Regions from separate parts of the Paenibacillus sp. 22594 genome, predicted to be linked through region 2. Evidence: riboswitches for the same ligand, from Rfam matches in the RefSeq annotation. Region 2 holds a riboswitch; each other region holds the start of a gene.
The links. Region 2 has a riboswitch for cyclic di-AMP ahead of ACTJKB_RS25865 (hypothetical protein). Riboswitches for the same ligand answer to the same signal wherever they lie in the genome.
Positions count from the first base shown of each region.

Region 1: linked by a shared signal. The riboswitch ahead of ACTJKB_RS01470 (APC family permease) and the one ahead of ACTJKB_RS25865 (hypothetical protein) in region 2 are both predicted to bind cyclic di-AMP.
Region 3: linked by a shared signal. The riboswitch ahead of ACTJKB_RS30505 (ubiquitin-like domain-containing protein) and the one ahead of ACTJKB_RS25865 (hypothetical protein) in region 2 are both predicted to bind cyclic di-AMP.

Region 1 covers NZ_JBQENA010000001.1:351,140-358,619, forward strand. Annotated here, with positions in the region: gene ACTJKB_RS01445 (ZIP family metal transporter) at 1-171, opposite strand, end outside; gene ACTJKB_RS01450 (hypothetical protein) at 422-757, shown strand; gene murB (UDP-N-acetylmuramate dehydrogenase) at 834-1,745, opposite strand; gene ACTJKB_RS01460 (ABC transporter ATP-binding protein) at 1,983-2,783, opposite strand; gene ACTJKB_RS01465 (histidine phosphatase family protein) at 2,993-3,607, opposite strand; gene ACTJKB_RS01470 (APC family permease) at 3,712-5,529, opposite strand; cyclic di-AMP (ydaO/yuaA leader) riboswitch at 5,657-5,816, opposite strand; gene ACTJKB_RS01475 (disulfide oxidoreductase) at 6,045-6,476, opposite strand; gene ACTJKB_RS01480 (DsbA family protein) at 6,476-7,231, opposite strand.
Region 2 covers NZ_JBQENA010000010.1:162,556-170,963, forward strand. Annotated here, with positions in the region: gene ACTJKB_RS25855 (InlB B-repeat-containing protein) at 1-4,670, shown strand, start outside; gene ACTJKB_RS25860 (hypothetical protein) at 4,871-5,002, shown strand; cyclic di-AMP (ydaO/yuaA leader) riboswitch at 5,229-5,383, shown strand; gene ACTJKB_RS25865 (hypothetical protein) at 5,543-6,115, shown strand; gene ACTJKB_RS25870 (flotillin family protein) at 6,139-7,560, shown strand; gene ACTJKB_RS25875 (GH36-type glycosyl hydrolase domain-containing protein) at 7,756-8,408, shown strand, end outside.
Region 3 covers NZ_JBQENA010000021.1:10,633-18,112, reverse strand. Annotated here, with positions in the region: gene ispE (4-(cytidine 5'-diphospho)-2-C-methyl-D-erythritol kinase) at 1-75, opposite strand, end outside; gene ACTJKB_RS30530 (small, acid-soluble spore protein, alpha/beta type) at 265-441, opposite strand; gene veg (biofilm formation stimulator Veg) at 572-847, opposite strand; gene yabG (sporulation peptidase YabG) at 1,107-2,009, opposite strand; gene rsmA (16S rRNA (adenine(1518)-N(6)/adenine(1519)-N(6))-dimethyltransferase RsmA) at 2,113-2,997, opposite strand; gene rnmV (ribonuclease M5) at 2,994-3,545, opposite strand; gene ACTJKB_RS30505 (ubiquitin-like domain-containing protein) at 3,710-4,870, opposite strand; cyclic di-AMP (ydaO/yuaA leader) riboswitch at 5,161-5,389, opposite strand; gene ACTJKB_RS30500 (TatD family hydrolase) at 5,588-6,358, opposite strand; gene ACTJKB_RS30495 (HD domain-containing protein) at 6,413-7,480, opposite strand, start outside.

The DNA of each region.
Region 1 (7,480 bases), on a different contig from region 2:
ATTGGCCGAATCATCCAGCAGTTCATACGCAGCCGCACCAATGAGTACCCCTGTACCGAAAGCCATAATGAATCCAATCAACTTTTTCGGAATCGGCAGATATAACGCCAGCAGCGCACCAAGCAGCACCGCAGAGCCGGAAATGGCCCCCCATAACAGAGCACTCCACAATAGACTCACCTCCCTTAACTAAAATAGTTCAGATATAAATAGAAGTGCCTGATAGTAGTTTACACTTGAAAAGAAAATTAAAATCATCTGCAGGTCCAGCTAGATTTATATTTATGCCATGTATTATTAATGTAATTAAATTATGTTTCACCTTCACCCAACTGAATCAGCGTGACAGAAGAATGGATTCAATTTCGAAGAAAAGGGTAACTTAATTCTATAATCTCCTTGATAAGGATGGGATCAACTGATGGATCAAAGTGTACAGAAATTAATGGATTGGCTGACCGCCCAAGGGGGCGAAACCCTGGTGATTGACAAACAGGAGATGAAAGACCTGGACACCGTCCACTTCAATCTGGAAACTGTGGATTATCGTGATGCCGTAGATGTCATTGATGAATATCTGGATAGTGCACTGATTCTGCGGGGCACAGGCAACACATTGAACAGGGACGGCGAGCTTGTACCACTGCCCCAGCTGAATTACGAGATCGCTGTCAGCGGGCTTCAACTGGATATAGTTCATGACGGTCAGGTTGAACTGCGGACAGACAGAGCCAAATATTCCATCTCCAAAAGCTGAATACACCCATTCACATGTAATAATGCTCCATACAAAAAAAACAGGACGCGGTGTATAAACTGCGTCCTGTATCATGTTACTCTTCTCCAATAATCTCAACTTCCGTCTCCAGCTCTATTCCGAACTTATCCTTAACCGCAGACTGAACATGATGAATCAAACCAATATAATCCTTGGCCGTGGCATGATTGGTATTCACAATGAATCCAGCATGCTTGCGCGACACTTCGGCTCCCCCGATTCTTGCTCCCTGAAGCCCGCTCTCTTGAATCAACTGCCCGGCAAATCTTCCGGGAGGGCGCTTGAAGACACTCCCGCACGATGGATATTCCAGCGGCTGCTTGGATTCACGCTGGTGAGTCAAATCGTCCATGGCCGCCTTGATACTCACAGGATCACCTGGCTGCAATGCAAATCGGGCCTCCAGCACTATGAATTCGCCGCTGGCAAAGACACTTTTGCGGTAACCCCATTCCAGTTCGTCACCTTGGAGTGTCACTAGCCGTCCCGCTTTGCTGATGGCAAGTGCGCTTTGCAGCACATCCTTGACCTCTCCGCCGTATGCACCAGCATTCATGTATAGTGCTCCGCCTACAGTTCCCGGAATTCCGCAGGCGAACTCTAAGCCTGTAAGCTTCTTCTCTAAGGCAAATCTGGATACTTCGATGATCTTTGCACCGCACTGGGCATAGAGCAGATTGTCCCTTAATCCCATTTCGGTTAAGTCAGCTGTCTGCAGGACAATCCCGCGGATTCCTCCGTCACGGATAATGACATTCGATCCGTTACCCAGAACGGTCAACGGGATTTCATTTACACGGGCATATGTAACAATGGACTGAAGTTCCTCGTATGTCGCAGGTGCTGCCAGGATGTCAGCCTGACCTCCCATACGTGTGAACACATAACTCTCCAGCGTCTCATACTGCTTCACCATGCCTGTTGGAACCAGCTGCTGCAGATCCTCATATATTTTGCTGATATTCATGTTCTTTGCTCCTTTGACTCTATAAAAATATTGTTCCTTGATTCACTATAAGAGCGAGCCCCGTTGTTTATATGCAATAAAGTTAAGGTGGGATTTAACCAGGGCAACCACAACTTTAACAACGAACAGGCTCCCTTGTCAATGACGGGAGCCTGTGGCCAGCTGCATATATAATCATTATGAGTCACATTTCACGTTTATAACCTATCCTTGGCGGAGGCCGCGTTCTTACGGAATTCACACTGCTTTGTATGCCGCCAATTCATAAGGCAGACAGAGTGGCACTCCCGTCCGTGGATCAGGAACAATATCCGCTTCAATCCCGAACACTTCACGCAGTACACTTGGCGTCATTACCTCAACTGGTGCCCCTTCACTAATCACATTTCCGGATTTGATTGCTACCATATGCTGGGCATAACGGGATGCATGATTCAGATCATGCACCACCATAATTATGGTTCGGCCTTCTTCCTGGTTCAGCTTCTGCAGAAGTTGGAGAACCTCCAGCTGGTGAGCCATATCAAGAAAAGTTGTCGGCTCGTCCAGGAAAAGAATATCGGTCTGCTGCGCCAGAGCCATCGCAATCCAGGCCCGCTGGCGTTGTCCTCCAGATAGACGGTCAATTGGACGGTCGTGGAACTCTTCCATACCCGTCACAGAGATCGCATTTGCGATAATGCTGCGGTCTTCAGAAGTAAGCGTACCAAAGCCCTTCTGATGTGGATAACGTCCGTAGCTCACCAGCTCGGATACCGTAAGTCCGTCTGGTGCAGTGGGATTCTGCGGCAGGATCGCCAGTTGCCGGGCTACTTCTTTGGTAGACAGGTTATGGATCGACTTGCCGTCCAGCATCACGCTGCCGCTCTTGGGCTTCATGATACGTGCCATCGTCTTAAGAATGGTAGATTTCCCGGAGCCGTTAGCCCCCACTAGTGCTGTGATTTTCCCTGTCGGAAGAGACAGGTTCAGTCCTTTGACAATCAATGCCTCCGCATACCCAATACTTAACTGATCTGTGTTCAAACGTTCAGACATCATCATCACTCCCTAAAGTTTTATAGTTTCACAGGGATCTCGTCTCTCAGGTAAAGCACATTAAGCACCGTACATTTATTAAATCCTGTATATGTAAAATCTAATGGGTTCATCGGTTTGACGCTTTCGCCACGTCTCATTAAATGATATTGATTCTCATTCTCTATGTCAATAAAAATATTTTCCTTTTTGGCGTTACCCGCTGTTCTTCACAGATGCTCTGTTAGGTTTTCTAGAGAAATGCCCCACTTTCCATCACAATACTCTACTTTATGAATACTAGTATAAGATGCCGGAAATGCTTTACTGCTTTTGTTCGTCCATTCTAATCCATTCAGAATATGATAGATTATATTTATTACTCCACCATGTGTAACAACGATTACATTTTCAATCGGATTGGTGCTTAATTGTTCTTCACATAATGTTGATAGTATTTCTTTTATGCGGGTTAAAAACTCAACTGGACTTTCTCCGCCAGGATAACGTTCATCCATCCGTAAGCCTGAGAAATACAAACCCGGGTATCGTTCATCCACTATTTCATTGGGCATGCCAGCTATAACACCATTGTTCGTTTCTCTCCAATGACCGCTGCTTTCAACTGGTATTTCCAGTATTCTAGATATCTCATTTGCTGTATCCAACGCCCGTTGTAAATCGCTGCTGATGATACGATGAATATGGAATGTGGATTGGTTTTGCTTAAGATAAAGCCCTAGCTTCTCCGATTGTCTGTACCCCTCAGCTACGAGCCCCCTTTGACTCCATCCGCCACGAAAACCTTCATCATCTTTCCCATGCCTAATAAAATATACGGCCATCTGCATCTCCTCCTTGAATGGTTCTGAATATTCCTAATCATACCATAATAAAAAAGCTGCTCCCGAAGTATACGGAAACAGCCCTGCTGATGAAGTTCATCTATTTATTTGTGCAAATGATAAGGCACTGTCGCTATTACGATATCTTTTTGATTCATCAGATAAGAACGGATGAACAAGCTGGTCTGATTATGCAGAACCGCCTGCCACCAATGCTTGGTAACAAACTGTGGAATTAGGACTGTAATATGATCGGTTGAAGCGGTCTTCCACTCGACTGTTTCAATAAATTTGACCAGTGGGCGCAGAATGCTGCGGTAGCGGGAACGTAGAACAATCAAGCGCACTCCCGGATCCCATTCCTCCCACTTCTGTTCCATCTTGTTAATTTCTTCTTCATCGAACCCAACATAGACGGCCACCACATTATCCGTTAAGGACTTGGCATAGCTGATCGAATGCAGTACAGCTCGTGTCACACCCGAGACAGGAACAACCACGGTGCTTCCTTTGATGCAGGGTTTATCCGTTGCAGGACAAATACGCAGCTGATCGGCAGTATTGAGGTAATGGCTGTGTATACGGTGGAACACGAACATTACAACGGGCAGGAAGATAAAAGCCATCCAGACACTGGAGAACTTCGTAATAATGAAGATCAGAGTAATCGTCAGAGTAGTTAGCATCCCCACCGTATTCACGGTAAATTTATTCTGCCAGCCTTTAGGTTTGGTTTTATACCAGTGCACCATCATCCCAAGCTGGGACAGCGTAAACGGAATAAATACACCCACCGCGTACAAAGGAATCAGACTTTCAGTATTTCCATGAAAAGCAGCCACAAGCACGGCCGATAATACACCTAGAAAGATAATACCATTCGAGAAGCCCAGGCGGTCACCACGGACCATAAATGCATGGGGTAAGTACTTGTCTTTGGCGAACATAAACGCCAGCAGCGGGAAAGCGGAATAAGCTGTATTGGCAGCCAGAAACAGAATTACAGCTGTAATCCCTTGAATGAAAAAGTACAAACCGCCACGTCCAAAAGTGGATTCAGCAATTTGGGATACAACCGTAGCTTTTGCATCCGGTGTAATTCCGTACCAGTAGGCAAGCAGTGTAATTCCGGTAAACATACTTCCCAGGATAATTCCCATCAACATCAAAGTCTTGGCTGCATTTTTCTCCGCAGGCGCCTTGAAGTTTGGAATGGCGTTCGATACAGCCTCTACCCCTGTCAGAGCCGAACAGCCGGAGCTGAAAGCCTTAAGCAGTAAAAACAAACTTACATTCGATACCGCTGCCCCTATCTCAGGAACATTAGCATGGGCTCCGCCAGTAGCATATTTGAATACCCCCGCAATGATCAACACGAAGATGGAAACCACGAATAAATACACGGGAATTGCAATGAAAGATGCAGATTCCGTAACGCCCCGCAGATTGACAATAGTCAAGAGCAGAATAACGGTTACGGCGATTAACACACTATGATTATGAAGATTTGGAAAAGCGGATGTGATCGCATCCGTACCCGCCGACGCACTAACCGCAACGGTCAGAATATAATCTACCAGGAGCGATCCGCCAGCAAGGAGTCCGGTAGGAACCCCAAGGTTGCTCTTGGCTACGATATAAGCGCCTCCGCCCTGCGGATAAGCAAAAATGGTCTGACGATAGGATAAAATCAAAATAGCCAGCAAGCCCAATACGGCTAATGCGATTGGCAATGAGTACCAGATAGCGGTGAACCCTGCGGCCACCAAGACAATCAGGATTTGTTCCGTTCCGTAGGCTACAGACGAGAGCGCATCAGAAGACAGGACAGCCAGCGCTTTTACCTTGGATAACTTTTCATGATCGAGTTCGTTCGACTTCATCGGACGCCCGATCAATAGTCGTTTTACCTTGCTTACCATTGTAGTAACAGTTCCTCTCTTTGCTTACGTTGAAACGGTAGTACCGTGCGCTGTTTTCATAGGTGGATTTCATAAATGCAGGCACAAAAATAAGCATACGGAAATGATCCGCATGCTTATAGCATCGTCATTATCCCACCATTGCTTACGAGGTTAGCTGGCGGATTCGGGCTGTGGTAGCCCTACGGTTTCGGTCCTAAAGACCGCTTCCCGATTCACCCCTTCGGCACTAAGGCCAATGTTGGTTCCCCCGTTTTTCCATACGGAAAATTCAGCGCATATTCAACTTCTCACAAGGTCTAATGATAGTCTACAATGCGTCTTCCGTAAAGCGGTGAAAAAAATGAAAAAAGAATGAAAAAACATCCAATTTACGCAAAACCAAGATAAGAGATAATGCGATCTTTCATTCTCTGCGATTATCCCGTCATCACGTGTTTTTTCAGGGTTTTGAACCCGATTTGTGTCTGAAATTTCAGGAATGATTTGTGCTCTAAATTCTGCAGTGGTTTTGCCTACTCTACTGTGTCCTCTTTACGTCCGGTCCAGAGCAAAATCGTGATTAGAGCAAAGGCGATCAGTGCAAGCAATGGAATCGTAATGAACCCGAAATAATTCAGATAATCTTTATTGCAGGGTACACCAATCGTACACGGGAGCACCTTGCTGAGTGCGGGAATCTTCTGCTCGGCATAATGATAAATAGAAATGCTGCCCCCAATAAGGCTTAATGGAAGTACATAGGGAATAATTTTTTTGTCATTCCGGTATGTAGCTACTCCCAGGAGAATCAGCTGCGGATACATGAAGATACGCTGGAACCAGCATAGCTTGCAAGGCTCGTACTTCAGTACCTCGCTTAGATACAAGCTTCCCGCTACAGCAATAACGGACACAAACCAGGCCAGATAGAGACAGTGACGTCTGCAGAACGTAGAGAATTTCATCACTCGGCCTTCACTGCTTCGGAAGCGGACTTAATCTGTTCCTTAATGGCTTCCATGTTGAATGGCTCATCTACTTTGTGTCCATTGATAAATACAGTAGGCGTGGAAGTTACTCCTGAAGCCTTAGCAAGACTGGTATCACTTTGCAGCTCACTCATATAGGTCTTCTCCTTGATATCCTTACGCAACAGATCCAAATCGATAGGCAACTTTTCTTTCTCTGCCAGGCTCACCAGAAAATCCTCTGTAGCCCATTCGGCGTTTTCATCCCCTTGATTGGCATAAATCGCATCGTAAAACGTCCAGAAAGCATCACTGTTCTGATGGTATACAGACAGGGCTGCCAGGGAAGCTGTCTCGGAATCCGGACCGATAAAGGCCATATTCACGAAATATATAGCAGCCTTATCCTGATTCACATATTCCTGAGCCAGCTGTGGCTTGATGACACCTGCAAAATTGGAGCACGCCGGACATTTGAAATCACCGAATTCAACGATTTTAACGGGAGCATCCGCTTTACCTAGTCTTGGCAGTTCGCTGTAATTGAAATCAATTGCTTTGCCTGAACCTGCATTTGAAGATGAATCCTTCGACGCTAGTATAAAAAGAAGGGTGAAAATAACCACTACAATGGCTACAGTGCTAATAATCAGAATTCTCGTTTTCTGCTTCTGCTGTTCCTGCTCTGCCCTACGTTTCTCCGCTTTACTCATTTGGGGAACCATGACATTGTTTTTTTTAGATTTGTTCAAATGAGAGTTCCTTTCTGTCCCGGCGGGACTGTTGAAATGATGGTATTTCCTTTAAAATTATATAATTAAAACTCTCACATTGGCAAACCTTCATTCATACCACCTCAGACATTGTCAATTCTTTATGACTTGCAGTAACCTTGAACAGCTCGTTAATGCCAAGGATGCCGTTAAGCGGTGTATGGATCTAACGCATAGCCATCATTCCGCTGTAATGCAAATTCCTAAGGGTTTTTTTGTATAAAAAAA
Region 2 (8,408 bases):
AGAAGGTTTTTATCCTCGTATTGGTTCTTGTATTTGGAACGAACACGTTAATGATTGCAAGTGCTAATACTCCCGTAAACGGAAGTACAGATTTCAATTCAGTTAGTGGACCGGTCATCGTATCTGGATCGTCTACTGGTCCAGGACTAATGGCTATTGATATTAATGGATATGATTTTCTGCTCAAGTCAAGCAGCGCAACAAATTGCTACATTGGTGCACAAGACCTAACAGGTCAAACCAATCTTATAAGCGGAGTGACCAATGATGGAACTCCATTATCCTATATGGAAGTGTCTTCAAACAGCGGACAAATATTTGATCTCCAGTTCGTAGATATTGCAATGTCTGGTGTAAGTGCGGGAACAAGTGGAACTATTCAACTCATAGGATATGTAAATGGCTTAGCCGTTCCTGGAGCAGTCATGTCTCTAACTGTAACCGATGCATATCTTGGAGGACAACTTGTTACTTTTAATGTATCTTCCAATACTAAATTTGTAGGTATTGATAAATTTCGTATCCAGACCGATGGATCTTATCAAGTTACCGGGGCTTTTGGAATCGACAATATCAATGCAGTTAATTTCAGAAACACAAACACAGCACCTGCTTTTATTGGTGCAACAACCAGTTTTATCGTAAATCAAGATTCAAGTGCAACCGATATCAAAGGTCTGCTTCATGTAAGCGATACTGATCCCAGTCAGGTAGAGACATGGTCACAAAGTACGCCTCCAAATCATGGGACACTCAATTTCTTAAGCGCAACAGCAGCCAGTGGCAGTACTGATATTGCACCAGGAGGAACCATTACCTACACACCTAACAGCGGATATGCAGGGACTGACAGTTTTGCTATTCGAGTTAGTGACGGTACGTCAACTGCGACAAGGACAATTACGGTTACAGTGAATGCCAATCCGACCTTCACCGTAACGTACAACGGAAACGGCAACACCGGCGGTACGATTCCGGCCGACAGCAACAGCTATCAGCAGGGGCACACAGTGACGGTGCTAGGGAACAGCGGAACGCTGGTGAAGACGGGCTATACGTTCGCTGGCTGGAACACCGCCGCTAACGGAAGCGGCACCAACTACGCGGCGAATGCCACCTTCAGCATGGGAACGGCGAATGCCACCCTCTATGCAAAGTGGACGGCCAATCCGACCTTCTCCATAACGTATAACGGAAACGGCAGCACTGGCGGTACGGTTCCGACCGACAGCAGCAGCTATCCGCAGGGGCACACCGTGACGGTGCTGGGGAACAGCGGAACGCTGGTGAAGACAGGTTATACGTTCGCAGGCTGGAACACTGCCGCTAACGGAAGCGGCACCGACTATACAGCGAATTCCACCTTCAGCATGGGCACGGCGAATGCCACTCTTTATGCGAAGTGGACGGCCAATCCGACCTACACCGTAACGTATAACGGAAACGGCAGCACTGGCGGTACGGTTCCGACCGACAACAACAGCTATCCGCAGGGCAACATTGTGACGGTGCTAGGGAACACTGGAACCCTGGTGAAGACAGGGTATACGTTCGCAGGCTGGAACACCGCCGCTAACGGAAGCGGCACCGACTATGCAGCGAATTCCACCTTCAGCATGGGCACGGCGAATGCCACTCTTTATGCGAAGTGGACAGCCAATCCGACCTACACCGTAACGTATAACGGAAACGGCAACACCGGCGGTGCAGTTCCGACCGACAGCAACAGCTATCCGCAGGGCAACACCGTGACAGTACTAGGGAACAGCGGAACTCTGGTGAAGTCGGGCTATACGTTCGCAGGCTGGAACACCGCCGCTAACGGAAGCGGCACCGACTATGCGACGAATGCCACCTTTAGCATGGGATCGGCGAATGCCACCCTCTATGCGAAGTGGACGGCCAATCCGACCTACACCGTAACGTATCACGGAAACGGCAGCACTGGCGGTACGGTTCCGGCCGACAGCAACAGCTATCAGCAGGGGCACACAGTGACGGTGCTGGGAAACAGCGGAACGCTGGTGAAGACGGGCTATACGTTCGCAGGCTGGAACACCGCCGCTAACGGAAGCGGCACCGACTACGCAGCGAATGCCACCTTCAGTATGGGATCGGCGAATGCCACACTCTATGCGAAGTGGACAGCCAATCCGACCTACACCGTAACGTATAACGGAAACGGCAACACCGGCGGTACGGTTCCGATCGACAGCAACAGCTATCAGCAGGGGAGCGCAGTGACGGTGCTAGGGAACACTGGAACGCTGGTGAAGACAGGCTATACATTCGCAGGTTGGAACACTGCCGCTAACGGAAGCGGCACCGACTATGCAGCGAATGCCACCTTCAGCATGGGTGCGGCCAATGCCACACTCTATGCGAAGTGGACAGCCAATCCGACCTTCTCCATAACGTATAACGGAAACGGCAACACCGGCGGTACGGTTCCGGCCGACAGCAACAGCTATCAGCAGGGGCACACGGTGACGGTGCTGGGGAACACTGGAACGCTGGTGAAGACAGGCTATACGTTCGCAGGATGGAACACGAAGGCGGACGGAAGCGGCACCGACTACGCGGCGAATGCCACCTTCAGCATGGGATCGGCGAATGCCACCCTCTATGCGAAGTGGACAGCCAATCCGACCTTCACCGTAACGTATAACGGAAACGGCAACACCAGCGGTACGGTTCCGGCCGACAGCAACAGCTATCAGCAGGGGAACACGGTGACGGTGCTGGGGAACACCGGAGCGCTGGTGAAGACGGGCTATACGTTCGCAGGCTGGAACACAAAGGCGGACGGAAGTGGCACCGACTACGCGGTGAATACCACCTTCAGCATGGGATCGTCGAATGCCACCCTCTATGCGAAGTGGACAGCCAATCTGACCTTCACCGTAACGTATAACGGAAACGGCAGCACTGGCGGTACGGTTCCGACCGACAGCAGCAGCTATCCGCAGGGGCACACCGTGACGGTGCTGGGGAACAGCGGAACGCTGGTGAAGACGGGCTATACGTTCGCAGGCTGGAACACGAAGGCGGACGGAAGCGGCACCGACTACGCGTCGAATGCCACCTTCAGCATGGGCACGGCGAATGCCACCCTCTATGCGAAGTGGACAGCCAATCCGACCTTCACCGTAACGTATAACGGAAACGGCAACACCGGCGGTACGGTTCCGACTGACAGCAACAGCTATCCGCAGGGGAACACGGTGACGGTGCTGGGGAACACTGGAACGCTGGTGAAGACGGGCTATACGTTCGCAGGTTGGAACACTGCCGCTAACGGTAGCGGCACCGACTACGCGGCGAATGCCACTTTCAGCATGGGATCGGCCAGTGCTACCCTCTATGCGAAGTGGACGGCCAATCCGACCTTCACCGTAACGTATAACGGAAACGGCAGCACCGGCGGTACGGTTCCGACCGACAGCAGCAGCTATCCGCAGGGGAACACGGTGACGGTGCTGGGGAACACCGGAACGCTTGTGAAGACGGGCTATACGTTCGCAGGCTGGAACACGAAGGCGGACGGAAGTGGTACGGATTACAAGGTTAGCGGCAGTTTCGCAATGGGTGCGGCCAACGTTACCCTCTATGCGAAGTGGACGTCATCAAATGCGCAGTTGTCCAGCTTGTCAGTGGATCAGGGGACATTGACACCAGCATTTGCAGCAGCAACTCTGAAATATAACGTGAATGATGTAGCTAATTCCGTTTCAAGCTTCAATCTTTCTTTTACCACAGCGCATTCCCATGCGACGTTTACCGTTTCGGGAGCCGTTTACAGTTCCGTAACCGGCAATATGTATACGTATAGAGCCAACAACTTACAGGTGGGCGCGAACCTGATTCAGATTAGCGTAATGGCCCCAGACGGGACTGGCAATACTTATATGGTAACTGTGAATCGGGAAGATGTATCCAGGCAACCATCACAGGGTGGTCCGCCGGCGGATAGTATAACGCCAACAGTGACACCTGGACCTACGAAACCAGCGGTTGATGTATTCAATAGCGGCATTATTAATGTAATAAACTTAGTTAATGCTTTCGAGTCCAAGGTAGAGGAAGCTAAGAAATCTAATGTTAAGGTTGAACTTGCTGATACGAAAGGGCACTGGGCCGAAAAAACTATCGATACTTTCGTAAAGCTCCATGTGATTGAAGGTTACAACGATGGTACGTTCAAGCCAGATGGTGAGATCACGCGCGCTGAATTTGCAGTGATTCTGAGTCGGGTATTCGATATCAAAAGCGGCAACAATACTGGTGTTGCATTTAAGGACGTTGGCAATCACTGGGCGAAAGGCGCAATCGAGAAGCTTGCAGAGGCAGGGGTTATCAGCGGCTACGAGGATGTTACGTTCAAGCCAGATAAAACAATCACCCGCGAGGAAATGGTTGTCCTTTTGTCCCGCATCTTAAACCTTAACAACGTATCGAAGGACACCACCAAAGGCAATTTCAATGACCTGAGGGGTTCCTATGCAGCAAACGAGATCAAAGCTGAAGCACAAGCTGGTATCATAAACGGCAAAGCAGATGGGAAATTTGATGCTAAGAGCAACGCCACACGCGCAGAAGCTCTACAGATCATCCTGAATGCGCTGAAGCTCAACCCGCAATTGAAGACGCTGTTGGATTCACTTAACTAATGCCGGTTCTCTGAGAAAAAGGGACAAGTGTAATTTGGGGCTGTTGATAAAAGGGGCTGTCCCAAAAGTGGTTTTTCTTGGCGGAAGGCAGTTCTCTTCATTCTTAAAACCACAAAAAGTGAGCAGAGCAGCGATTCTCCTGTTATTGAGGGATCGCTGCTCTGTTTTTTTTGGTCATGGGTGGCTTGCTTTAACAGATTATGGGCAAGCCTGTCTCTGGTATCGTTGTCGTTCCCCGCTTAAACAGCGGAGAGGACGGACTGATTGTGGAAAAGTGGCAGCGGTCGCCTTTGTTTCCGGATTTTTTGACCCGGCTACTGCCGACACCGTAAGCACCTAAGGTTTATAGTGCGTGCGGCCTTGGCTTTGGACGATTGGGACAGCTTGCGAGAAATGGAGCAAACGCGAGCAAATCATCGGCCGCTTAAGGGCGAAACCAAAGAATGCGCCTTCATTCGCGGAGGGAAGGCGTTTTTGGCTTCTTTTGTCATCCGGGGCGTTTTACAATAAATGGCCACAGGCGTAAGATTCAAATCAACAACCGAATGTAAATTAACTGTTCTCATATGGCTGAATTCCGTAATTGGGAACGGGGGAACCAATGATATATGGGGTGAATCCTTGCCGCGTGCTGAATAGGCGCTATGGCAGGGTAGGGCAATCTCGCTGCCCGAATCCGTCAGCTAACCCCGTAAGCCTCGAAGAGAGAGGATGAGCGCCATGATCGATTAACCGACCACGGAGAGCCCTGCCGCTTCTGTGGTCTTTTTGCTGCGTGTGCAGGAAGGAAAAGCAGTCTGTACAAGGGACTAAAAATCTCATAACAACGATAATTAGATAGGTTAAGCGTTGTTTTAAATGCCCTATTTAAAATGCCCTATTTAAAATGCTTCAAAGGGGGGATTCTTATCGTTACTGTATTTATTGTGTGCTTCTGGGTTGGACTAATACTCCTCCTCAGCGGCGGATTTCATGGGCATGGCCTGGCGGGTCATCTGCATGCGGGCGGCGGCGATGCTGGTGGTCCGGGCTTTGTGCCCATACTCCCTCTGATGGTGTTTGTCACAGTCTGGGGCGGTACAGGTTACGTGCTTTCCCGGTTCAGCGAAATGAGGATGCTCGCAGTGGTGCTGATTTGTACCGTGCTCGCTCTACTTCTGGGATGTGTGATGTATGCGGTGCTGGCCCGGGTGATGACCCGGTATGACAGCAGCATGAATGAAAGGGATTATGAGCAGGTAGGGCAGCTCGGGTACATCAGTATACCTGCAGCAGATGGAGCGGTCGGGGAAATGAAATATGTACTGCACGGAACCATGCGCTCCATTGGAGTAAGAGCAGAATCCGGCCAACTGCTCTCCAAAGGCGACAGGGTGATTATTTTGAAGGTGGATAAAGGAATGGCGGTAGTCACCCTCTTCGAGAGGGAAATCGGACAATTATAAATCACGGGGGAGAGTCGAACATAATGGTTATTCTTTATTTAATCTCGGCAATTGTTGTTGTTATCCTGCTGGCTTTGTTCAGTATCGTGAACGCTTATAAAAAGGTTCCGCCCAATCAGGCGATGATCGTCTACGGCCTTGGCGGAAAAAGAGTGGTCCAGGGCGGCGGGACATTCGTCATCCCCGGCTTCCAGAACAATAAGACCATCTCCATGATGCTGATGAGCTTCGACGTCATCCCGGCGCAGGCGATGTTCTCTAAGCAAGGCATCAAGCTCAACCTGGAGGCGGTGGCTCAGATTAAGATAAAAAGCGATCCTACTGCTATTCTGACTGCCAGTGAGCAGTTTATCGACCGGCCGGAAGAAGACCGCGAGACGATTATCCTGCATTCGGTGGAAGGCCATTTGCGCGGCTTAATCGGACAATTAACGGTGGAATCCATTCTAAAGACTCCTGACGAAATCAACAGCAAGATGCGGGAGACCTGCTCGGAAGACCTCGACAAGATGGGGCTTGAGGTAGTCAGCTTCACCATTAAGAAAATTACGGACGACAAAGGGTATATCGACAATATGGGGGTTCCGGAAATTGAGCGCATCCGCCGGGATGCCAGCATCGCCAAGGCGGAAGCGGAACGCGACATTCAGATCAAGCAAGCCGAGGCGGAGAAAGAATCCTCCATTGCCAAAGCTAATGCGCATCAAGCCACCATTGAAGCGGGAACTGCCGCCCGCGCCAAGGAATCTCAGTTCGAGAAGGAATTGAATATTAAGCAGGCGGACTTTAAGCTGGAGACCGAAGTGAAGAAAGCGCAGGCGGATCTTGCGTACGAATTGCAGCAGAACAAAATCAAACAGTCGCTGGTTACCGAGCAGGTCAAGATCACGCAGATGGAAGCGGAGGCAAACCGGACCGTCCGGGAAATCGAAGTTGAGCTGAGACAGAAGGAGCTGGAGGCAACGGTGATCAAGCCTGCTGAGGCGGAGAACCAGGCTACGATTATGAGAGCGGAAGCCGCCAAGCAGCGGCAGATTCTTGAGGCGGAAGCAGAGGCGGCCACCATGACCAAACGGGGGCTGGCAACAGCGGAAGCAGAGCTGGCGAAGGGGAGAGCTAACGCAGAAATTGTTCAATTGGCCGGAGCGGCGGAAGCAGGGGCGCTGGAGAAGAAAGCCGAAGCGTACAAACAGTTCACGCAAGCCGCGCTTACAGTAGAATTCCTGAAAGTGCTGCCGGAGCTGGCTGAAAAAATCGCTTCCCCGCTCGCCAAGGTTGATAAGATTACAGTGATTTCACAGGATGGAGCTTCATCCGGGGTGAATAAAATCACAGGTGATATCGCTAAAATCATGGCCCAGGTTCCTGAACTGACTCAGTCGCTTACCGGCATGAATTTTACAGAGGCGCTCAGCGGGCTGCTTGGCCGGAATAAAGAGCAGTAATTCTATAGCGTTATACCATACTATAATACTTCCTACTCGTAAAACAGCGGGGGTGTCCCACTTAGGGGACATCCCTTATTTTGCTGCTCCCGAGAGCGTTACCACTCCACAATGTACTATCTCTTCTATGACAGTTATACTAAAACTACTATGTGATTTAGGATGAATAATTGGTGAATAAAGGGAGGATACATGATGATTAGAGCCACACAAGACAATGAATATGTTGAATTGACGAGTCCCACTCAGCTCCCCAAAGCTTCAGGGTTTCTATGGAACGAGAAGATGATGATTCACGTCAATTGCCGCGGGTATGCGGTCGCGCAGTTTATGCAGCCTGAGCCTGCCAAGTATTCCTATGCGCCGAATTTGGAAGCGAAGACCTTCATGCAGCCGGAGCAGCCCTACTATGCCCATCATCCCGGCCGGTTTCTCTATGTGAAGGATGAAGAGACGGGTGAGATTTTCTCGGCACCGTATGAGCCGGTTCGTGTTCTGCCGGACCACTACACATTTGCTGTAGGGAAGCACAATATTGTCTGGAAGCTTGAGCATCTCGGCATTGCTGTGGAAATGACGCTCAGCCTGCCCAAAGACGAGGCCATGGAGCTATGGCGGGTGAAGGTGAAGAATCTCTCGGACCGGAAGCGGAAGCTCAGCATCTATCCTTATTTTACGGTGGGCTACATGTCGTGGATGAATCAGTCGGCGGAGTATCATGAAGAGTTGCAGGGGATGGTCTGTTCTGCGATTACCCCATATCAGAAATATCAGGACTATGCGAAGATCAAGCAGCTGAAGGACAAAACCTTCCTCCTTGCTGATCAGCCGCCGCGCGCCTGGGAAGC
Region 3 (7,480 bases), on a different contig from region 2:
AAAGCCATCCGCGCGTTTATGCAGCACATCCAGCATCAGATTGATTTTCGCTGGCGCTTTTTCATACATTTTCAAGGCGTTCACCCACCCTCAGCTTTTCCCGTAAAAACAACTTAACATATTATATGAGAAACTCGTAGCGAAGTCCATCAAGTAGAAAAGGTTTGTCATCCTTTTTTTACATTTTATCAAAAGTTCAGTACATACCGAAAAGGCACTGCCGTCGTGGCAGCACCCCTTGCTGAGTTGTTCCTGCAAGTCCTTTTACGATTTGCGTGCGGCCTCCTCAGCCAGCTGAATGGCTCTTTTGACCATATTTCCGGCATCTTTCGCCCGAATTCCGCCCCAGCCATCGCGTTCTACCGTCTCATAAAAACCCAGTTCCTTGGCCAGCTCCGTCTTCAATTCCTCTGACATCATGCCCCGTTTTCTGCGGCTCATTAACGGAATCCCTCCTTAAAATAATGGATGACGAGATTGTTGCTGCTTTAGTATGCTGCCAAGGCGGGATGGCCATTCAGCCAAAAACAACAAAAAACAGCCTCCCCTACGGGAGACTGCCCATAAACCGTTAAGCTTTAATATACATAATCCGCATCTGCCCATCATCTTCGCAAACTGTGATTTCCACAGATTCAGTAAGGATATCGGCATAGCTGTAGGAGACTCGCTTGAAGGTTTGCTGCTCCTGATCCAGTTTGACAATAAATACAGAAGGGTACGTTTCTTCCAGGACACCGGTGCGTTCAACGGTTTTACGACGGCCACCGTTTGCACGCAACGTGATCTTATGACCGACGTGAGCTTCGAGACTGCGTTTAATTTCCAACAGCGCGTTATTAGCCATTGCCTGACGACCACCTCTTTCCTTGTCCATTATACAACTTTCCACCTTCATTGTCAAATCAAATAAATAATTATAGATGATGGTAAAATCGTTGTCAACGGAATTTTTTTAGCATAGAGTAAGGCTGACATTTAATCCTTGTTAGCCGTAATATCAGAGTGTAATATTCAAAAAGCAAGAAACACCGTAAACAGAAAAGCCCCACAAAAGTGGGGCTTAAGTGGGGCTTTTCTGAAGTGTCTGTTCACATATCCCGCGGCTACATCATCACCGATGGTGCTACTTTTAGAGTAGACAGATTCTGCAGGCGCGGCATTCCGATACGGAAGCTGCCACGGGTCTCGATTCCGCCCATGCCCTGGCTGCCGCTGATGGTATTATTCAGCACATCCCCCAGGCTGACGGAATCCCGGATGGAAGTAAAAGATGCCTTTGCCGCAATATAGACCGGATCCAGAGCATGAATCAGTATTCTTCCGGGAGAGCTGGCAAAGTTGGCCCCCGCACCGAGCAGTGCTTCGAAATGGGACTGGCAGGCTCCTGCCACAATAGTCAGTGTATCAAAATTCCGCTCATATTCCCGCGCAACCCTAATGGCCGCTACGAAGTTCTGCGAATTTTTGTAACTATTCAGGCTGTAGAGATCATAAGTATGCTGCTGCTTGAGTACTCCGTCATGTCCGGTAATAACAACAATATCCGGACGTACACGCGGCAACAGCCGATACAGCGTTTCGGCCATCTTTGACTCATGGATATGATGTCCTTCGGCGGGGATCCGCAACTGCTCGTATAGACTGAGGCTCTTCTTCAAATACAGTGCATCACCATCCAAGTGCAGCACTTTTCCCGGCACCTCAAAGTAAGCCAGCTCCTTGGGAGACTGGGGCCATGCCCCGGAGATACTCTCTCCGCTGCGCTGGCTCTGCTCCTGCCGGTCTTTACGCAGCCGGGTCAGGGATTCAGTGGCTTTAATCTGCGCCTGTTGTCCACGCTCTGTAATACGGGTAGGAGGCACCTGCACCAAGTCTTCCAAGGGCGCATCCGCCAGCAGGCGGAATTCGGTACCTTTGATGACGGCCCCGTTCTGCACGATATTCTCCACCCGGAACGTTACATCGCCACCGTAAGATTTGCGAACGACCAAGTCTCCTAAATTCATTTCAAACACCACCTCTACCCCATCGTATGGGCAAAGACCCCGGTTGGTTCATAATCAGCGGTGATTTGAAACATAAGAAAGGCATCAAGCCGTTTCTTCTTACCTAAATGATTCCGGCAGCAAGCAGTACGCTGCTTAACCGGGCATACTCCTCAAGACTGAGTGTTTCTCCGCGGCGGCTTGGCTCGATTCCAGCCTCAGCCAGCAGAGACTCCAGACGTTCTCGTCCCTCTTCCGGAAAGAACCGGGCTTTGAGATTATTGGCAATGGTTTTACGCCGCTGGGTGAAGGAAGCTTGTACAACCTCAAAGAAATGCTTCTCGTCTTCAACCTCTACCGGGGGACGCTCTCTCACCTTGAGACGGATCACGGCCGACTCCACGTTCGGTTGAGGAATGAATACCGTGCGCGGCACTATGCAGACCAGTTCAGGTTCACTATAGTACTGCACAGCGATACTAAGGCTGCCATATTCTTTCCCGCCAGGTGAAGCTGCCATACGTTCGGCAACCTCCTTTTGAATCATCACCACGATATTATTAAGCGGCAGTTTTTCTTCAAGCAGCTTCATGAGGATTGGAGTGGTTACATAGTACGGCAAATTGGCAACTACACTGACTCTTTCCACAGCCGCAAAATCCTCAGCGAATAATTCCTGCAAATTTACTTTCAACACATCATCGTTCCGGATTTTGACATGCGGGTAAGAGGCGAGAACATCCCGAAGTATCGGGATCAGCCGCCGGTCAATCTCTACTGCTGTCACCACTCCAGCGGACATTGCCAGCCTCTCGGTCAAAGCGCCAATGCCTGGTCCAATCTCTAGTGCACCTGCTGCCTGGTCCAGGCCTGCAGCATCCACAATCTTGTCCAGTATATTCTGGTCAATCAGAAAATTCTGGCCCAAGCTTTTCTTAAATGAGAACCCGTAACGCTGGATAATTTCCTTAGTGCGTACCGGGGATGAGATATGATTGTTGCCACTCATGAGGTAATGCCTCCCTGATCAATTTGCGCGAGAGCATTTACAAATTCCTCTCGTGATATTCCAAACATCGCCAACCGCTTGTACAGCTGCTTACCGTTACAGTAGCCGATCCCCAGCAAATTGCCCAGCGCCATTCTACGCTCCGCTGCCCGGGGATGCACCATCATCCCCGCAGCCATCAGATCCTCCAACCCAATCAGGGCCGGGGCGCCTTCAAAGGAAGTATGAACATGCTCAAGCGCGTGACGAATGGCCTCCGGAGAAGCATTTTCAACTCCGATGTCACCTTTACGGGTAGCATCTTTTTCAGGAATGAACGCATGCTTGCAGCCTGGCACCTTAGAAGACACAATCTTCCGGATCCGTTCACCGGCGTGATCAGGATCAGTTAGAATAATGACCCCTCTGCGCTCCATGGCCAGCGCAATCCTGGCGATTACTTTGCGGTTAACTGCTGAACCACCTGTTTCAATGGTATCCGCATCTACAGCACGCTTAACAGCAACTGTATCGCTTTTACCTTCCACAACAATTAATTCCTTGATCATTTACAAAACTCCTTACTCTGCAACGCAAAAAGAAGAGGATTCGCTCCCCTTCTTATTGGCTAAAGAATGTATAAGTGATGAGCGGCAGCTCTATAATTCCGTAACAGTCTTAAGTGCTACCCTCACTATATCTTATAAACCACTAATTTGCAAAAATCTGCTGCTTAATTCAGCTCTGGCTTCACAGGTCCGATCACATAAATCGTACGCGATTTACGGCCGAAGTTACGGGCATGGCTCAGTGAATCATAATAGACATCCACCTTGTTGCCTTTAATGGCACCGCCGGTATCCTCTGCACGGCGAAACCCAAGTCCCTCAATGTACACCCACCAGCCAATAGGTATTACGTCTGGATCTACAGCGATGGTCCGACCTTCCGTTACGCGTGTGCCGGAAGCCGTACGGGTACCAATACCAGGCTCTTCAGATGAATACGCCGTCATCGATACATTTTTGATTATTTTTTTGTACTCGAAATCCATGCCTGCCTTACTGGCAACATTATTACTGTTCGCGCTAACTTTAGATGATTTTGTGGTAGTGGTTGAATTGGAAGTTGCAGTAGTAGCTACAGCAGCCTTGGGAAGTGCCTTGGTACCAATAGCAATGATCTTGTCTTTGGTAACCGCCTGTACTTCCTTGCCCATCATACGCATAGATGCCAGCTCGCCATCTTGATAGATTTTCTCAATATGCTGGATCATTACGCCCGGTTTGCCTGCTTGTGCGACTCTTACAGTTCCCTTGGTCAGGGAGGGGTCTGCGGTCTTAATTACTCGGAAAGGTAAATTCGTTGTCCGCTGTACCACTTGCTTGTTGATTCGGACAATTTTGATTTCCATGTCGGCAGAAACTGCAGTGTTGAGCGAAGGATAAATCTTATCGTAGCTTTCCAGGCTGATGCCCAGTTTGTCAATTGCCTGACCGATGGTATCCTCGGTCGTGTACAGCATTTTGGTTGTTCCATCCGCAGTAAGCTTAAAGGCCTGCGCACGGTTGATTACGACACGGTCGCCGTCTTTTATTTCATCACTAAGGCCAATGGATAAAGCATCATGCGGCTGCAGCGAAATTTGTTCCTTTGCCAGCACATCGCTGAGCAGCGCATCCCGCGTCTCCAGCGTTTGTACCTTTCCGTCTATTACTAAAGTTATTTCTTTAATGCTTTGACCGTGTACGTACAGCAGAATTACCAGCGCGATAACGATTGATGCTGCGCCTGCAAGTGAAAGTACGCGAGGATTCACTTGTTTCCACCGTAATGCGAAAGACCTGCTGGATGATTGCGAATCATGGGATACTTCTGGTTGGAATACGCCCATTCTCTCCATCCTCCTTACATAGCCCCGTCGTCCAAGTTGTATAACAAAGGTGACTTTATCACTTCTGACGAAACTAGGTTTGAGATTGCACAGGATACGCCCGCATTGCTTTAGCGTTTCCTGCTCATGGACCGCCTGCTCGGCATAGCTACTCCAGACATCTGTTGTATAACAGTATGCTGGGAACATCCGCATTATTCAAAAAACAAAAAAAGCCCAAAAGAGTTCACAGAGGACTCTTTCGTGGCTCTCCGGGTGTCAGAATACGCGGGAATGTTTATGCACGAGGTTTCCTCTCTTACTTGCGCTTACGGGGTTAGCTGTCGGGTTCGGGCATAAGAGAGACGCCCTATCTCAGGTCACCCGCTCACGGCGGTTGCCCTCAAATTCACCCCAAAGACCACGTGAAGAAATCAAATAAAGTCTACGGCATTTCTATGTTGTACTCTATGTACGGACATGCGGCAGATCATTATTGGTTCCCCCGTTCTCCATACGGAGACTCAGCGAGACGATCCATGAAATTGTGACTGTCACAGTAACAACAGCTCACTTCACTGAAAAGATGATATCCTGTTTTGATGCATGTTGTAAAGCACGATTCAACCACGTTTACGCAAAAAAATCATTAAAATATTGTAATAATCAGCCGTTTTTTTATTAAAAAAGTTTAATATATCGGCTATACTTCTTTTTTCACCTGTTTTTCTCCCGTTTTCACACAATTCCAAATCGTTCCAGTGCGTTCGCATACGTAATTTCAGCTAATTCCTGTAAATCAATCCCTTTTATTTCCGCTGCCGCCTCAGCGACAAGCTTCACATGAGCACTCTCATTTCGCTTCCCGCGGAAGGGGTGAGGCGTCAGATATGGGGAGTCGGTTTCGATCAAAAGCCGGTCCATTGGAGTCTGGGCAAGCACCTCTTTAGGCACCCTGGCATTCTTGAAAGTCACAGGTCCACCGAAGGATAAATGAAAGCCCAGATCAAGACACATTTTGGCCGTTTCCCAGCTCCCGGAAAAAGAGTGCATAACACCGCCAATTTCATTTGCCTTCTCTTCCCGCAAAATTCGTACCACATCCTCGTGGGCATCACGATTATGAATACAGATAGGCATTTTCAGTTCCCGTGCCATTCGAATCTGTTTGCGGAATACCTCATGCTGTACCTCTTTTGGAGAAGTATCCCAGTAGTAATCCAGTCCAATTTCTCCGATAGCTACCACCTTTTTATGGCTGCACAGGGAGGCAATCCAGTCCATATCCTCCTCTTTCATGTCAATGGCGTCCACGGGGTGCCAGCCAACTGCTGCATAAATATAATCATACGATTCTGCCAATTTCATTGTCGTTGGAATCGTTTCCCGGTTAAATCCGATGTTAATCATCTTGCTGACACCAGCCTCTAACGCACGGGCAATAACCTCCTCACGGTCCTCGTCGAATTGCGGTGCATCCAGATGAGTATGTGTGTCGAATAAACGCATGCTGCATCGTCCTTTCAGTCTTGTTTTCTATGATGAATTCCAGAAATTTTTGTATTATTTTGCAAAGATCTCAGCGATAGAGTCAGGCAGCTGTGTAAGCACATTTTGCAGCTTGTCCTGCGGAAAATAAAGGTGATACCGCCCGCGGTGAATGCCGCTGATTGAGCGGACTATATCCGATACTTCAGAGATTTCCCGCAGTTTGTCATGCCGGTCAAGCAGCAAAATTTGTTTGCTGTCAAAGCCCTGCCCCGGACGGAAAACATCATACGGAAGATCTGTCGGATAATCAATTTCCAGGTCGTAATCAGGACGTAGCCCGGCACCGGCAAAACTGCGGCGGATTTCGTCAATCGTCTCCGAATCGAGATGGTCCATCTCCACATATTTATACAGTTTACGATGAATAAATCGGCTGCACAAGTCAGCTAAGGTTTCATCGGATTCCAGCGTCCACTGCATAAAGGCAGTCTGGACCAAGGCTTCATCCAGCAGTAAATACTGTTCAACATTAATCTCTCCACAAAATAAATCACTGAGCGGATTGATCATAAAGCGGAAAGAGTAACCCTCCTGGAGAAGTTCTTTTGCCCTGCGGAAAATCTGGCGCAGAATAATCTCCGAGCTGCGCGTAACCGGATGAAAGTATACCTGCCAGTACATCTGGTACCGTGACATCAAATAATCCTCAATAGCATGCATGCCTGATTCCTTTACGACAACCCGACCGTTATAAGGACGCAGCATTCTCAGAATACGGTCAATATCGATTGTCCCATAGTTCACCCCAGTGTAGTAAGCATCACGCAGTAAATAATCCATGCGATCCGCATCCAGAGGACCGGACACCAGGTTAACGACGATTTCATGCTCATACGTTTTGGCAATTACAGAGGCAACCTTGTGCGGGAAATCCTCACTCACATCCCGCAGTATAGCAGTAATTTCCGTATTCTCCTGTATAATTCTGCAGGTCCAGTCCTCGTGGTTCATTTCAAAAGCTTCTTCTATAGAATGGGAAAACGGTCCATGTCCCAAATCATGCAAGAGCGCTGCACATAATGTGAGCAGACTCTCCTCAGGCATCCAATCCTTGTACCCGCTTCGTTCAAACTGGGAAAT